DNA from 3 places in the Clostridium paraputrificum AGR2156 genome. Region 1 is predicted to be linked to each of the others. Evidence: riboswitches for the same ligand, from Rfam matches in the RefSeq annotation. Region 1 holds a riboswitch; each other region holds the start of a gene.
What was found. A riboswitch is a leader RNA that binds a small molecule or an ion and turns the genes downstream of it on or off. The one in region 1 is predicted to bind S-adenosylmethionine.

Region 1 (5,174 bases):
GCATTAAAATTTCTCTCTACCTGCCTATTAGAAATATAATCTCCTAAGCATACAGCTCCTGGTATATTTATGCTATTTAACACACCATAATCTATTTCTGATAGCCCTCTATTTTCACTTTTAAAACCCTTTACCATCTTATCTAGTAAATACTCACCAAACTCTTTTGATTTAGAATTATCTTTTTTAATAAATACCTCTGTACCCTCAATTGAATCTGAATCACTAAAATTCATATGAAAACTAATGTAATAATCTCCTCCCCAACCGTTTGCATAAGTAACTCTTTCTTTTAATTCCATATATATGTCATTTGATCTTATTAAAAATACCTCTTCACCATTTAGCTCTAATACTCTTTTTGCCTCTAATGCAGCATCTAAAGATATATTCTTTTCTCTTCTTCCACCAGGTCCAATAGCTCCATTGTCTTTTCCACCATGCCCAGCATCAATTATCCATCTACCCAAATACCTTCCTCCTAAAAATTGATAATACTTTGTCCTAATACTATTCTATTTAGAAAATAGTTATTTAGTGAATATTAGCAACGCTTATATCTTTTTATTCTCACCAAAAAAGAGAAACCGCTAAGCGATTTCTCTTCTCAAATCATTCATTATATTAGAATACAGGAATTACAGCTCCCTTATACTTTTCTTCTATAAATTTCTTACATTCATCAGAAGTTAAAGCCTCTTTTAATACTTTAGTCTTTTCAGAATCCTTATTAGCTTCCTTAACAACCAAAACATTTCTCTTAGTATTTATATCTTCTCTGTTCTTATCCTCAGTATATAATCCTTCTTTGGTCGCATCTAAATTAGCTTGTAATGCATAGTTACCATTAATAACAGCAGCTGTAACTTCATCTAAAAGTCGTGGTAGTTGTTCTGCAGCCAATTCTTTAAACTTTAAGTTCTTTGGATTTTCAGTTATATCCTTTGGAGTAACTAATTCTCCTGCCTTTACCTTTATTAGCCCCGCATCTTCAAGAACTCTTAATGCTCTTGCTTCGTTAGTTGCATCATTGGGAATAGCTATTGTGTCTCCATCCTTTATTTCATCTAAACTCTTTGCAGTCTTAGAGTATAAAGTCATTGGCTCTATGTGGATTTCTGCAACATTTACTAGATCATATCCCTTTGCTTCGTTTGTTTCATTTAAGAATGCAATATGTTGGAAGTAGTTTGCATCTAATTCTCCTTCATAAACAGCTGTATTTGGTGTATTATAATCATCAAATGGTGTTATTTTTAAAGTATAACCTTTTTCTTCTACTAAAGGTTTAATTGCATTAACTATCTCTTCATGTGGTACAGATGTAACCCCTATTTTTATAACCTTGTCATCTTCCTTCTTTTCTGTGCTGCCCCCGCACCCAACTAAACCTAATGTTAATGCTCCTGCTAATACTAATGATAATAATTTTGTCTTTTTCATATTAAAATCCCCCTTTTATTTATCTTGATAATTTTTTATAAAAATAGTTTCCTAAGCTTTGAAGAGCTTGTACTACTACAATCAACACAATTACTGTAACAATCATTACATCCGTTTGGAATCTTTGGAATCCATATCTTATTCCTAAGTTACCAAGGCCCCCTGCCCCTAGAGCACCTGCCATTGCTGAATATCCTATAAGATTTATAACTGTAAGTGTTATACCTGATAGAATTGATGGTATAGCCTCTTTTAGCATTACCTTGAATATAATTTGAGAATTACTTGAACCAAAGGATTTTGCAGCCTCTATAACTCCTGGATCTACTTCTTTTAAAGCAGATTCAAATATTCTTGCTACAAAAGGTGCTGCTGCAATTGTTAATGGCACTATAGCTGCTTTCTCTCCAAGAGATGTTCCCATTATTGCTCTTGTAAAAGGTATTATAGCAACCATTAATATTACGAATGGAAAACCTCTTAATACATTTACTATTGCATCTATGCATTTATATATTGCTTTGTTAGACCTTAGACCATTGCTATCTGTTACTACAAGTACTATTGCAATTATAAAACCAAATATTACAGAGAATATTGTTGATGGTACAACCATCACTAATGTTTGTCCAAATGCTTCTAATAATAATTCACCCATGCTATATTACCTCCCATTCTATATTTTTGCTCTTTAAATAATTAAATATTGTTTCTTTGTCCTTTTCCTCAATATTTATAACTAAACTTCCAAGTACATTTTCCCTGAACTTTTCAAGTTTTCCCCAAACTATTGAGAAATCTACATTTGCTTCCCTAGCCATTCTTGTTATAAGTGCATTTTCTGAACAATCTGATGGGAAGAAAATTCTTATATTTATTCCTTCATCAGGTAAGGTTGTCTCATCCTCTTCACCAAGGAATTTCTTTAATGATGCTCCTGGCTTTAAGAATAAGTCTTCTGCTCTTCCCTCAGCCTTAACTATTCCACCATCTATCAATGCCACTCTTTCACAAACTTCTTTAACAACTTCCATTTGGTGAGTTACTATAACTATTGTTATTCCTAATTCCTTATTTATTTTAGATAGAAGTGCTAAAATATCTTTAGTTATTTTAGGATCTAAAGCAGATGTAGCTTCGTCACACAAAAGAATCTTTGGCTCTAAAGCTAATGCTCTTGCAATTGCAACCCTTTGTTTTTGCCCACCACTTAATGATGCAGGCTTACTTTTTGCCTTGTCTCCTAATCCCACCAAATCTAATAATTCATTCACTCTCTTATCTATATACTCTTTATCGTAGCCCCAAACTTCAAGAGGAAGAGAAACATTCTTATATACAGTTTTCCTTTTAAGTAAGTTAAAGTTTTGGAATATCATCCCCAAATTTTTTCTAAACTCTCTAAGCTTTTTAGCCCCTAAGCCTGAGACTTCTTCTCCCATGACTTTAATACTTCCTTCATCATAGGACTCTAATCCATTTATACATCTTAAAAGCGTTGATTTACCAGCACCACTATGGCCTATAATTCCGTAAATCTCCCCTTCCTTTATGCTTATTGCTATATCTTTTAATACCTCTGCTTGTCCAAAACTTTTACATACATTTTTAATTTCTATCATAATAATGTCCCCTCCCTCTTTTTTAATATAAAAATAAATGCACTAGAGAATAAATCTCTAGTGCATGAATTCACTAAGCCTAATTTATTCTCTTATCTATCAGCAAAATATAAAAAATTGCTGCAGGAATTAGCACCGTATTCTAAATGGAAAATGAGCCACTTAATCGGTTGCTGGGTTTCACAGGGCCAGTCCCTCCACCACTCTGGATAAGATATTATATTTTATTTTCTAATTATTTACTTCTTGTTTAATAATATATTCCAATCCTTTAATATTGTCAATATATTTTTGAAAGTTATTCCAATATTTTTTCTAAGCAATAAAAACTTCCATCTTTATCTGGCAAAGAAATTTCTCCTACTATGTTAAACCCCTGAGACTTGTACAACTTTTGTCCAAGTATATTTTTAGTATTAGTATCTAATCTTATTGCTTTAATTCCATCTTCTTTAGCATATTCTAAAACCTTCTGTATTAAATATTTGCCATATCCCTTTCCAGAAAAAGCAGGGTTTACTAATACTCTATGTAACACAACATAATCATCATTAAAAGTCCATGGCAAATCATCGTATGCCTTTTCCTCTGTTCTATTGATGACAACTATTCCTAAAATTTCATTTTTATTTTTTTCTAGTACAAATAATTCCCTTTTATCTATATCACTCTTAAATGTATCTCTTGTTGGATAATTTTCATTCCAACTTATTCCAAAATCTTTATAATGTTTTAGTGCTTTACATTTTATGCTATAAATCAAATCTAAATCTTTTAATTCCCCTATTCTTAACCTCATCTTTTACTCCTTACATAAAATATCCTTCTCTATTATAGCAGAGTTAAAATCTATTGCACCCTGTATTTTTTTACTATTCTGATAAAAGGTGTATAAGCACTTTAGCTCATACACCTTTTAACTTAATATTCTATTGTCTCATCAAATATTTCTATTATTTCTCCATCACAGTTTTCTTCTATAAAACTTATAACTTTTTCTTTTGTTGTGTCTACTATAGCATTAGTACTACATACTTTTGATAGAGCAATTCCTATTATTTTATGATTATCTTGATGAAACATCTCTCCTACAGAAATGTTAAATTTATTTTTTAACCTTTGAGTAATACTATTAACTATCATACGCTTTTCCTTTAAGCTCTGAACCCAAGATACTCGTATTTTTATTTCCATAACTAGAATTTTCATGATATACCACATCCAAATTTTTATAATTGAATTAATTTACTTTTTGATTTTTTTAATAAAACTAGAGCAATTAATAATGTTAAAAACTCACTAAAAGCTACAGTAAGCCATATTCCTGAATCACCCATTATAGCAGGTAAAACTATAATCCCTATAAATATTAGTGCTATACCTCTTAAAAAGGAAATTATAGCTGATGTTTTAGCGTCCTCTAAAGCTGTAAAATAGGACGATGCCAAAATATTCAAGCCACTTACTAAAAATGCTAAAGAATAAATTTTACAAGCAAGTGAAGTAGTCTCTAATAATATTTTATCATTACTTACAAAGAAAGATATTAGTGTTTCTCCTCCAAAAAAATAAAAATCCTGTACATATTATACCTAGTATTACCATAACCTTTGATGCATATTTTATTAGTTCATTTATTCTTTCTCCTTTTTTTGCTCCATAGTTATAACTTATAATAGGTGTTATACCATTAGCTATTCCTAAATAAACTGCTACTACAAGAGAAGCTATATACTGAATTATTGAGAAAGCAGATACTCCCATTTCTCCAATTTTTCTCATTAATACTATATTAAAAATAAAAGTAGTAAATGCTACTGCCACTTCAGTTAAAGCTTCTGAAGATCCATTATAAAAGAACCTTCCAATCTTTCTTAAATTTATTTTGCATTTTTTTAACTTTAAAATCGAATCCTTAGATTGAATTTTTATAAAAGCTAAAAGGAATGAAATAAAAAATGCTATTCCCGACGCCAAGGCAGCACCTGCAACACCCCAGCCCCAAAGCACTACAAAAACATAGTCTAAAATTATATTTAAAACTGATCCTAAAACAGTACAAAACATGGAAAACGTTGGCATACCCATTGTTCTAATTCCTGCTGCTAA
Region 2 (5,174 bases), 210 kb from region 1:
ATTCGACAAGCATTACAAGAACCTGTTACTTTAATAGTAGAGGCTGTAAAAGCAGTGTTAGAAAAAACTCCTCCAGAATTAGCGGCAGATATTATAGAAAAGGGAATCCTTTTAACTGGTGGAGGTGCTTTATTAGACGGATTAGACAAGCTTATTGAATTTGAAACTGGAGTAAGTGCTATAGTTGCAGCTGACTCAGTTGAATGTGTTGCAGAAGGAACTGGAAAGGTTCTTGCTTATTTTGATAAGTTGGATAATAACTTGAATAATCAAGAAGTAATTTTAATAGAGTAACATAAAAAGTGAGAAGCTTTATAGAGTTTCTCACTTTTTATATATAAGAAAATTATTATGTTTTTAAATTTATTCCTTTGTTTAAATAATATGCATGTATAATTCCTCTTGAAATAACTTTGGCCATATCTAGAACTAGAGATAAGCGAATAGATCTAGAAGAAAAGAAGTCAGCATTATCACTTGAGTCTATTATACCTATTATAGAGGCCATACCTACATCAGGAAGTGTCTTTCCTACTCCTTTTCCAGGATGTATAGCATAGTCTCTAGTATGAATTTCACCTATTGATTTATTTTCACCTAAACAAGCATCAATACCGATTATGCAAGCATCAGGGTGTAATTTATTTATCTCTTCCAATCGTTTATCTATATTTAAAGCATGAATGGGATTTGATATAGTACCATAGATTGGTAAAGGAAAGAGATTCTCTTCTAATATAGTACCAACTAAAGGTCCTAAACAATCTCCAATACATTTATCAGTTCCTATACAAACTATAGCTGTATTATCCTTTATAAAATCTTTTATTCCTTCTGCAATTTCATAATAAGCAAGTGCAGATCTATAATGAACCTTCCTTTTATTCAAGCCATAACACCCCCTTCAATAATATATGAGTGGGAGTTAATAAATAGTATATAAGAATAAAAAAATGCTAAGTGGCAATAAATCAAATATGAAGGGAGTGAAAAAAATGAAAAAAGTTTTTGTTGGATTAGTAATTTTTTTGGCAAGTTTTATTACTATATATACTATTTTTATATGGGAACCAAAGTCAGTAGCAGATATTGTGAACTTAGGTGGAGTTACAAATGAAGATGTTAAAAGTGAAAATGATGAAAAAGAAGTGGAGAGCAAGAAAAAAGAGGAAAGTAAAGAAGTATCTGTTGATGTAAATCCTATATTAAAGGTAAGTGTAGAGGATATATATAATGAAATGCCTAGGAAAGATTATGAAGAACTAAAAAAGGTTATTACAACAATGTCAACAAGTGATATAGGTATGATAGAAGATGCTATAAATAGTGAAGATAAGGAAAGTGGAATTACAAATGCTATATCAGTTTTAAAGACTAGATTAAGTAGCGAGGATTATGAGAAAATAAAGAGTATATTATCTCCATATGTAAATTTTAATAATATCAAAGAAAATGTGTAGAAAAAACGGATGTAATATTAAATGAGAGTAAAACCGATAGATGTAGAGTAAATTAAGGATAATCTTGATATATGCATTCATTTGAGAGTTGAAATATAAGAGCATAGAATATATACTAACTATTGTTGATTCGGTGCTTACAGCATTTGAAGAAAACTAAAAATTGGAGGAGTTCCCGAGTGGCCAAAGGGGGCAGACTGTAAATCTGTTGCGATTCGCTTCGATGGTTCGAATCCGTCCTCCTCCACCATTTAAATGGGCGCATAGCTCAGCTGGGAGAGCACCTGCCTTACAAGCAGGGGGTCACAGGTTCGATCCCTGTTGTGCCCACCATTTAAAACTTAAAAAATAAATATAATATGCTGGCATGGCTCAACGGTAGAGCAGCTGACTTGTAATCAGCAGGTTGTAGGTTCGATTCCTATTGCCAGCTCCAAATGGAGGAGTTCCCGAGTGGCCAAAGGGGGCAGACTGTAAATCTGTTGCGATTCGCTTCGATGGTTCGAATCCGTCCTCCTCCACCATTTAAAAGCAAGTTTACTTGCTTTTTTTAATGTCTATAAAAGTATAAAATTCTAATAGTATGAGAGGGGTGGATATTTATTTCCGTGTGACTTGGAGTTTTGTGACGGAACAAGTAAAATAAATATCTACTCCACATTTTTTATTCCTTAAAAGTTGATAATGTGTATTAAGTTAATAAAATCTGTGGATAGAAAAAAAGCTTCTGTGGATAAAAGTTGAAATTATATAATAAATACTATTGAGTTTAAAAAAATAATATGTTACAATAAGTTTGCAAAAATTAAATAAAAAACTCTTATCAAGAGAGGTGGAGGGAAAGGGCCCGATGAAACCCGGCAACCTGTTATATTACAAGGTGCCAATTCCTGTAGATTTTTTATCTACGAGATGAGAGAGATTATATAGTAAAGTCTCTTCTTATCGAAGGGTTTTTTTATTGCCTAAAAACATTTGGAAGGAGAAGACAAATTATGAAAAGATTATTTACATCAGAGTCAGTAACAGAAGGACATCCAGATAAAATATGTGATCAAATATCTGATGCAGTGTTAGATGCGATTTTATCAAAGGATCCAAATGCAAGAGTAGCATGTGAAACATGTACAACAACAGGATTAGTAATGGTAATGGGGGAAATAACAACAAATTGTTATGTTGACATTCCTAAAGTTGTTAGAGAAACAATAAGAGAAATAGGTTATGATAGAGCTAAGTATGGATTTGACTGTGATACATGTGCAGTTATGACTACTATAGATGAACAATCAGCTGATATAGCAATGGGAGTAGATGAAGCTTTAGAATCTAAAAAGGGTGATAAGGATGATGTTGAAGCAGTAGGTGCTGGAGACCAAGGTATGATGTTTGGTTTTGCAACAAATGAAACTCCAGAATTTATGCCACTACCAATAGCTATGGCTCACAGACTTTCTAGAAGACTTACTGAAGTTAGAAAGAATGGAACACTAGATTATTTAAGACCAGATGGTAAAACACAAGTAACAGTTGAATATGAAAATAACACAGCTAAGAGAATAGATGCAATAGTTATTTCTACTCAACATGGTGAAGAAGTTACTTTAGAACAAATAGAAAAAGATTTAATGGAATACGTAATAAGAGAAGTGGTTCCAGCTGAATTATTAGATGAAAACACTAAATATTATATAAATCCTACTGGAAGATTCGTTGTAGGGGGGCCTCAAGGAGATTCGGGATTAACAGGAAGAAAGATAATAGTTGATACTTATGGAGGAATGGGAAGACACGGTGGTGGAGCATTCTCAGGAAAAGATCCAACAAAGGTTGATAGATCAGCAGCGTATGCAGCAAGATGGGTTGCTAAAAACTTAGTAGCCGCTGGCCTTGCAGATAAGCTTGAAATACAATTAGCTTATGCTATAGGTGTTGCAAAGCCAGTATCAATAGAAGTTGAGACATTTGGAACTGGAAAAGTTGATGAAGAAACTATAATTAATATAGTTGAAAAGGTATTTGACTTAAGACCAGGTGCAATAATTAAAGAGTTAGATTTAAGAAGACCAATCTATAAGCAAACTGCTGCTTATGGACATTTTGGAAGAACAGACTTAAATCTTCCATGGGAACAATTAAACAAGGTTGAAGAAATTAAAAAATTATTATAGAAAAAAGACTTATTGCAATAATTTGCAATAAGTCTTTTTATTATTTATTATAAACTTTTTTTCCCTTAACGAAAACTTTTTGAATTTCTATATCTTCATTAAATAATATAAGGTCAGCATCATAACCTTCTTTTATCAAACCTTTATGATCTTCAACATGACAGTGTTTTGCACCATTGTAAGTAGCCATTCTTACAACTTCATTTAAAGGATAATTTGAGTTGCTATATATATTCTTAACAGCTTTATCAAGAGTAAGAACAGAACCAGCTAAAGTTCCATCTAATAATCTTGCAGCACCATTTTTAACTATAACATCTTGACCACCTAAAGAATATTGGCCATCTGGCATACCACAAGCTTCCATAGCATCACTAACTAATAAAACTTTATCAGTTCCCTTTTGCTTATAGGCTGTTCTTAAAGCAGGGTAAGAAATATGGATACCATCAGAAATTGTTTCTGTAGTTATATCAGTATCGAATGTAGCACCTACAACACCTGGTTCTCTATGAGTAAAAGGAGTCATTGCGTTGTAAAGGTGAGTTGAGTGGCATGCACCACATTTTATTCCCTCTATAGCTTCATCATAAGTAGCTTTTGTGTGCCCCATAGATACTGTAACACCATTGTCAGAAAGATACTTTATTAATTCTTTTGCACCTTCAACTTCAGGAGCCATTGTGATAGATACAACAGCATCACCATAGTCACCAACTATTTTGTTATAGTTTTCTACTGATGGCGCAAGTAAGAAGTTTGGATTTTGAGCACCAATTGCTTTTGGGCTTATGAAAGGTCCTTCTAAGTGAGCTCCTAATACATTAGCACCTTCAGTTCCTTCTTCTTTAAGCTTTTTAATAACTTTCATAGATTTTCTGATATCTTCAGCAGCAACTGTCATTGTAGTTGGTGTAAAAGATGTTGTACCATGTTCAACTATTGTTTTTGCAATTGTATTTATAGATTCAACAGTACCATCCATGGTATCGCAACCACCAGCACCGTGAATATGAACATCAATAAATCCTGGTGAAAGGTATAAACCTTCAGCATCTATAACTTCTGTATCGTTAACGTTAGAAGGGTTAATTTCTTTAATCTTTCCGTTTTCAATTAGTACAGAACCTTTTTCAATTTTGTCTAAATAAATAATATTACAATTTTTTATTAGCATTAAAACACCTCCATCAATTTTTAGAAACTTTATAATCCTATGATATAATTATAATATATATAGTCAAGAATAAAAATAAGTTTATTGGATATGGAGAGATAATATGGAAGTCTTAGAAGGCTTTGTTGAAGTAATACTTTTTAAAAGTGGTGATACAGGATATGTAGTATCTAAAATTAATATAGAGAATAAGCCTATAACAGCTGTAGGAACAATTCCTTACTTAAGAGAAGGTCAACATGTAAAGTTAACTGGTACTTGGATAATGCATAAACAATTTGGTAAACAGTTTAGTATTAGTAAATGTGAAGAGATTATGCCAACTACAATAGATGGTTTAGAGAAGTATTTATCATCTGGAATAAT
Region 3 (5,174 bases), 410 kb from region 1:
TAAGTGTAGTTACTGGAAATAAAGGACCTGTATTAATAGATTATAAAGGTTTGAAAAGGTTAGCTGAAGAAAATAATGCTAAGTTAGGAATAGGATGCACAGTGGGAGCTGCACTTCCTACTATAGAAGGTGGTGCAGTTGGCTGTGCAGGAGCAGATATATTATGCATTGAAGGAATATTAAATGGAACAAGTAACTTTATTCTAAGTGAGATGTCAGAAAAGGCAGTTAGCTATGAGGAAGCTTTACATAAAGCACAAAGCATAGGTATAGCTGAAACTAATCCTTATATGGATGTGGAAGGGTATGATACTGCTATAAAAATGATTATTCTTACCAACTATTTTTTTGATTCACAAATAACATTAAAGGATGTAGATATAGTTGGTATAAGCAATATATCCAAAGAAGTTATTAATAGGGTAAAAGATAGTGGAGGAAAGATTAAACTTCTGGGAAAAACATATAGAGAAAATAATGAAATAAAAATAAAAGTTTCACCAGAAATATTAAATGTTGAACATAGTTTATATAGTGTAGATAGGAAAAACAAGGGGATTTTATTTAATACTGATGTTCTTGGAAATATAACAATTATAGGGGGAGCTTCAGGTGTAGAAAATGCAGCAGCATCAATTGTTAGAGATATAACAAATTTAAAGTAAAAAAAGAAAAATTCATTGTAAATATTTCCACAATAGTATAAAATATTAAGCATAGGGTGTTTATGTTAAATTAAGGCGTTGAGGTGGTATTTATGGAGAGAATGTTAAGTAAACTTGAATTTATGCTTATGGGGTTAAGACAATTAACTTTAAGTGCTGTATATGCTTGGTTTCCTGAATTAAAAAAGGAAGATATATTAGAGGCATTACAACAATCACCAAAGTTTAAGGTGGAAGGAAATATAGTAACTTTAAAAAGTGAAACAGAGCTTTATGAAGAAGAGCTTCAAAAAGATATATTAAAAGATCTTATGGGAGAAGCAGATGGAGATGACGATTTATTAGGATATGATGATGACCTAGACTTAATCGCAGAAGAAGATAATAGTGGCTTTTGCTCATCTAATATTAAACTAGATGATGAAGTGATATTAGTTAATTCTAATGAAAATAACTTAGAAGATATAGTTGAAGATCCTATAGTAGACAGTCAATGGGTAGAAGCAAAAGAAGCTACAGAAGAAATCCCAGAGGTAGAAGTTGTACAACCTGTTCAAGGAGATATTGCTTCTTTAGAAGAAAATACAGCTAATGAAGATTATTTTAATTACTATTACAATAGTGATAATGAAGAAGTAAAAGAGGAAAAGAATAAAATAGAAGAAAAGGTTGTTGAGAACGTGGTTGAGAATGTGATTGAGAAGGTTGTTCAAGTTACAGATTTAACTAAGGTAAAGGGATCAGATATATGTTATGAAGATTTAGTGAGAATAATAGATGAGTATAATGATGCTGTAGAAAGTAAATTAAACTATGCAATAGAAAATAAGTTTGAAGTTAGAGTAAAAGCTATTAAGAGCTTCTATGAAAATAAATATAATGTAAGAATTAAAGAAGAAGGTATATTAGGAACTACTGCTTGTATATTCTCTTTAATACATAAGAAAAAGGGTATGGAAGTAGCATATTTGGTTGTATGTGAAAAACTAAATGAATTAATTCTTAATTATATGTTAGACCATTATGATGATGAAGTTGTTTACTTCTGTCCTGTAGAAGGTTCAGAAGTAGAGTTTGAAGTTGGTTTAAATGAATTCTACTTAAAAGATACAGACGTTATCTTTGACAAGTTCTTAGAACACTATGTAGTAGTTGAAGAATGTGATGTAAAGATTAAGAACCTAGAAGTTATTGTAGGAAGTAATTAGTTAGGTTATAATAAGAAATAAGAATAATTATGAAACTCAAGCAAATGACGCTTGGGTTTCTCTATTTTGGTGGTTAATATGGATAAAAAAGAGATAAGAAGAAAAGTAATTTCAAAAAGAGATTTGTTAAAGAATAAAATTGAACTAGATGAAGTAATTGAGAAGAAGTTAAAAGACAATAAAATTTATAAGAATAGTAAAAATATTTTCATATATTTAGGTTTTGGAAGTGAGATAAATACTATTAAATATGTAGAAGACTTTCTTCAAGAAGGAAAGAAAATAATTGTTCCATATACAGATATGAAAAATAAAGTAATGTATGGGATAGAGATAAATACTTTAGATGGATTAAAGAAAAATAAGTTTGGAATATTAGAGCCCACAGATGGTTCTGAAATATTTAATAAAGAGGATATCGATTTAATAATAATGCCAGGAGTAGCTTTTGATAGAAGTGGAAATAGAGTTGGCTATGGAGGGGGATATTATGACAAGTTTTTAAGTGAAATTAACAGTGATATTCCAACTATAGCATTAGCTTATGATATTCAAATATTAGAAGAAGTACCTTCAGAAAAGCATGATATAAAAGTCCATATGGTAATTACAGAAAAAGAAACCATAAAATGCTTGAAAAGTAAATAAGATAGTGTATAATTAGATTAATCGTATAATCTTTTATTAAGAATGGTGGAGGGACTGGCCCTATGAAGCCTAGCAACAACTAATATTCATTTATTAGAACTGTGCTAAATCCTGCAGGAGTTTCCTGAGAAATGAGAGGTTAAGTTATGACGAAGTTAATATAAATTATGTCGTTATTGCTATTTATCTCTTTGATAGATAGCTTTATTTTTATATAAAATTATTAGGAGGGGCTATTATGAAAATTGAAACTAAGTGTTTACATGAAGGCTATAAGCCTAAAAATGGAGAGCCAAGGGCTTTGCCCATATATCAAAGCACAACATACACCTATGACTCTACAGATCAAGTAGGACAATTATTTGATTTGACTGCAGAGGGACATATGTATTCAAGAATATCTAATCCTACTGTTGGGGCAGTTGAGGAAAAGATAGCATCATTAGAAGGGGGAATAGGTGCCCTATGTACTACATCTGGTCAAGCTGCATCTATGATAAGTATATTAAATATACTTAGTGCAGGTGACCATATTGTAAGCGCAGCTACTATATATGGGGGAACAATAAATCTTTTGGCAGTTACTCTTAAGAAATTTGGTATAGAATGTACTTTTGTCGATCCAGATGCATCAGAAGAGGAAATCCAAAAATCATTTAGAGATAATACTAAAGTTGTATTTGGAGAGACTATTGCAAATCCAGCTATTTCAATATTAGATATAGAAAAGTTTGCAAATATTGCTCATAAAAATAACGTACCATTAATTATAGATAATACATTTGCAACACCTATTTTGTGTAGACCAATAGAATATGGTGCAGATATAGTTATTCATTCAACAACAAAATACATGGATGGACATGCAGTTCAAGTTGGTGGAGTTATTGTAGATAGCGGCAATTTTGATTGGACAAACGGTAAGTTCCCAGAGTTTACTGAACCAGATGAATCTTATCATGGTGTTGTATATACTGAAATTTTTGGAAAAGCAGCTTATATAACAAAAGCAAGAGTTCAACTTATGAGAGATTTAGGCTGCTATCCATCTGCACAAAATGCTTTTTTATTAAATTTAGGTTTAGAAACATTACCGGTTAGAATAGAAAGACATTGCAAAAATGCTGAAAAGATAGCGGAGTTCTTAAGTTCATCAGATAAAGTTGAATTTGTAAATTATCCAACTTTAAAAGAAAATAAGTATTATCATTTAGCAAGTAAGTATCTTCCTAAAGGATGTAGTGGAGTAATATCCTTCTCAATAAAGGGGGGAAGAGAAGAAGCGGTTAAGTTTATGGATTCATTAAACTTAGCTTCAAATGTAGTACATGTTGCAGATATAAGAACTTGCGTACTTCATCCAGCAAGTTCAACTCACAGACAATTAACAGATGAACAATTAGTAGCAGCAGGAATTACACCAGGATTAGTTAGATTATCTGTTGGTTTAGAAAATGTGGAAGATATTATTGATGACTTAAAACAAGCGTTGTTAAAATAATATAATAAAGATAAAAGAAATGTGGAAGGGAAAGTTAATGGTAATTTTCCCTTCCTTTTTTATGTGATGATATATGTAGTTAAATTAAATTATTTAAAATACTTTATTAAATAAGAAAAATGTGTTTTTACATAAACATATTTTTATCCTATAATTGATATATATTAAAGTTAGAAGAATATAATATTCAAAATAAATTACTATAAAATAAGAGTGAAATTTAAGTAGGAGAAAATATGAGTAATTTAACTATTAAGGATATTGCTGAATTAGCAGGTGTGGCAAAAAGTACAGTTTCTAAATACTTAAATGGTGGAAGTGTTAGTGAAACAACAAAAATAAAGATAAAAAAAGTAGTAGAAGAAAATAATTATGAACCTAATGCATTTGCACAAAGTTTGAAAGCAAAAAGAAGTAAGTTTATAGGAATTATAGCACCATGCTTAGATTCAATTGTTACATCAAGAGTTATAATGTCTATAGATAGAACATTAAGGGAAAATTCGTATAATCCATTAATACTAAATACTAGTCACAATAAGGATTTAGAAATAGATAACTTAGAGAGTTTGAATAGATTAAAAGTAGACGGAATAATTTTAGTAGCTACTGAAATTACAAGTAGGCATAAAGAGATTATAAATAAGTTGAGGGTGCCTGTTTTAATAGTAGGACAGGAATGTAAGGAAGTTAAATCAATAGCAAATGATGATTATAATGCTGGAGCAACTATTGGGGAATATGTAGCGAAGCTAGGACATAAAAAAATATTATATTTTGGGGTAGATGAATTTGATATAGCTGTTGGAGTAAAACGTAAAGCTGGGATAATAGATAAGCTAAAAGAATATAATGTTGAAGAAATTAGAGTTGAGATTACAGATTTTACAACAAAAACAACAGAAAAAATAGCTTATAAGGTACTACAAGATTATAATCCAACAATGGTTATATGTGCTACAGATAATATAGCCTTAGGTGTATTAAAAGCAATACATTCACTAGGGAAAAGGATTAAAGAGGATATATCTTTATCTGGATTTGGTGGATATGATATATCAGAGATAATTACACCTAGTTTAACTACAATTAAATTTCATAACGAAGAAGTAGGAAATATTGCGGCTAACAGTATAATTAGTATGATTGAAG

Region 2: it holds a riboswitch for S-adenosylmethionine, as region 1 does, so the genes downstream of both, metK (methionine adenosyltransferase) here and G594_RS0101100 (methionine ABC transporter ATP-binding protein) in region 1, are expected to answer to the same signal.
Region 3: it holds a riboswitch for S-adenosylmethionine, as region 1 does, so the genes downstream of both, G594_RS0103075 (O-acetylhomoserine aminocarboxypropyltransferase/cysteine synthase family protein) here and G594_RS0101100 (methionine ABC transporter ATP-binding protein) in region 1, are expected to answer to the same signal.

What each region holds. Positions count from the first base shown of each region.
Region 1 covers NZ_AUJC01000001.1:232,689-237,862, forward strand. Annotated here, with positions in the region: gene G594_RS0101085 (N-acetylmuramoyl-L-alanine amidase) at 1-470, opposite strand, end outside; gene G594_RS0101090 (MetQ/NlpA family ABC transporter substrate-binding protein) at 625-1,443, opposite strand; gene G594_RS0101095 (methionine ABC transporter permease) at 1,463-2,101, opposite strand; gene G594_RS0101100 (methionine ABC transporter ATP-binding protein) at 2,103-3,065, opposite strand; SAM riboswitch class I at 3,155-3,281, opposite strand; gene G594_RS0101105 (GNAT family N-acetyltransferase) at 3,364-3,864, opposite strand; gene G594_RS0101110 (DUF503 domain-containing protein) at 3,987-4,274, opposite strand; gene G594_RS19450 (hypothetical protein) at 4,295-4,513, opposite strand; gene G594_RS18105 (MATE family efflux transporter) at 4,593-5,174, opposite strand, start outside.
Region 2 covers NZ_AUJC01000001.1:447,537-452,710, reverse strand. Annotated here, with positions in the region: gene mreB (rod shape-determining protein MreB) at 1-294, shown strand, start outside; gene yyaC (spore protease YyaC) at 350-889, opposite strand; gene G594_RS0102170 (hypothetical protein) at 996-1,460, shown strand; tRNA gene G594_RS0102165 (tRNA-Tyr) at 1,626-1,710, shown strand; tRNA gene G594_RS0102160 (tRNA-Val) at 1,718-1,793, shown strand; tRNA gene G594_RS0102155 (tRNA-Thr) at 1,822-1,896, shown strand; tRNA gene G594_RS0102150 (tRNA-Tyr) at 1,900-1,984, shown strand; SAM riboswitch class I at 2,278-2,379, shown strand; gene metK (methionine adenosyltransferase) at 2,456-3,631, shown strand; gene nagA (N-acetylglucosamine-6-phosphate deacetylase) at 3,672-4,808, opposite strand; gene recD2 (SF1B family DNA helicase RecD2) at 4,912-5,174, shown strand, end outside.
Region 3 covers NZ_AUJC01000001.1:643,746-648,919, reverse strand. Annotated here, with positions in the region: gene G594_RS0103090 (homoserine dehydrogenase) at 1-665, shown strand, start outside; gene G594_RS0103085 (hypothetical protein) at 758-1,873, shown strand; gene G594_RS0103080 (5-formyltetrahydrofolate cyclo-ligase) at 1,952-2,521, shown strand; SAM riboswitch class I at 2,552-2,659, shown strand; gene G594_RS0103075 (O-acetylhomoserine aminocarboxypropyltransferase/cysteine synthase family protein) at 2,760-4,022, shown strand; gene G594_RS0103070 (LacI family DNA-binding transcriptional regulator) at 4,259-5,174, shown strand, end outside.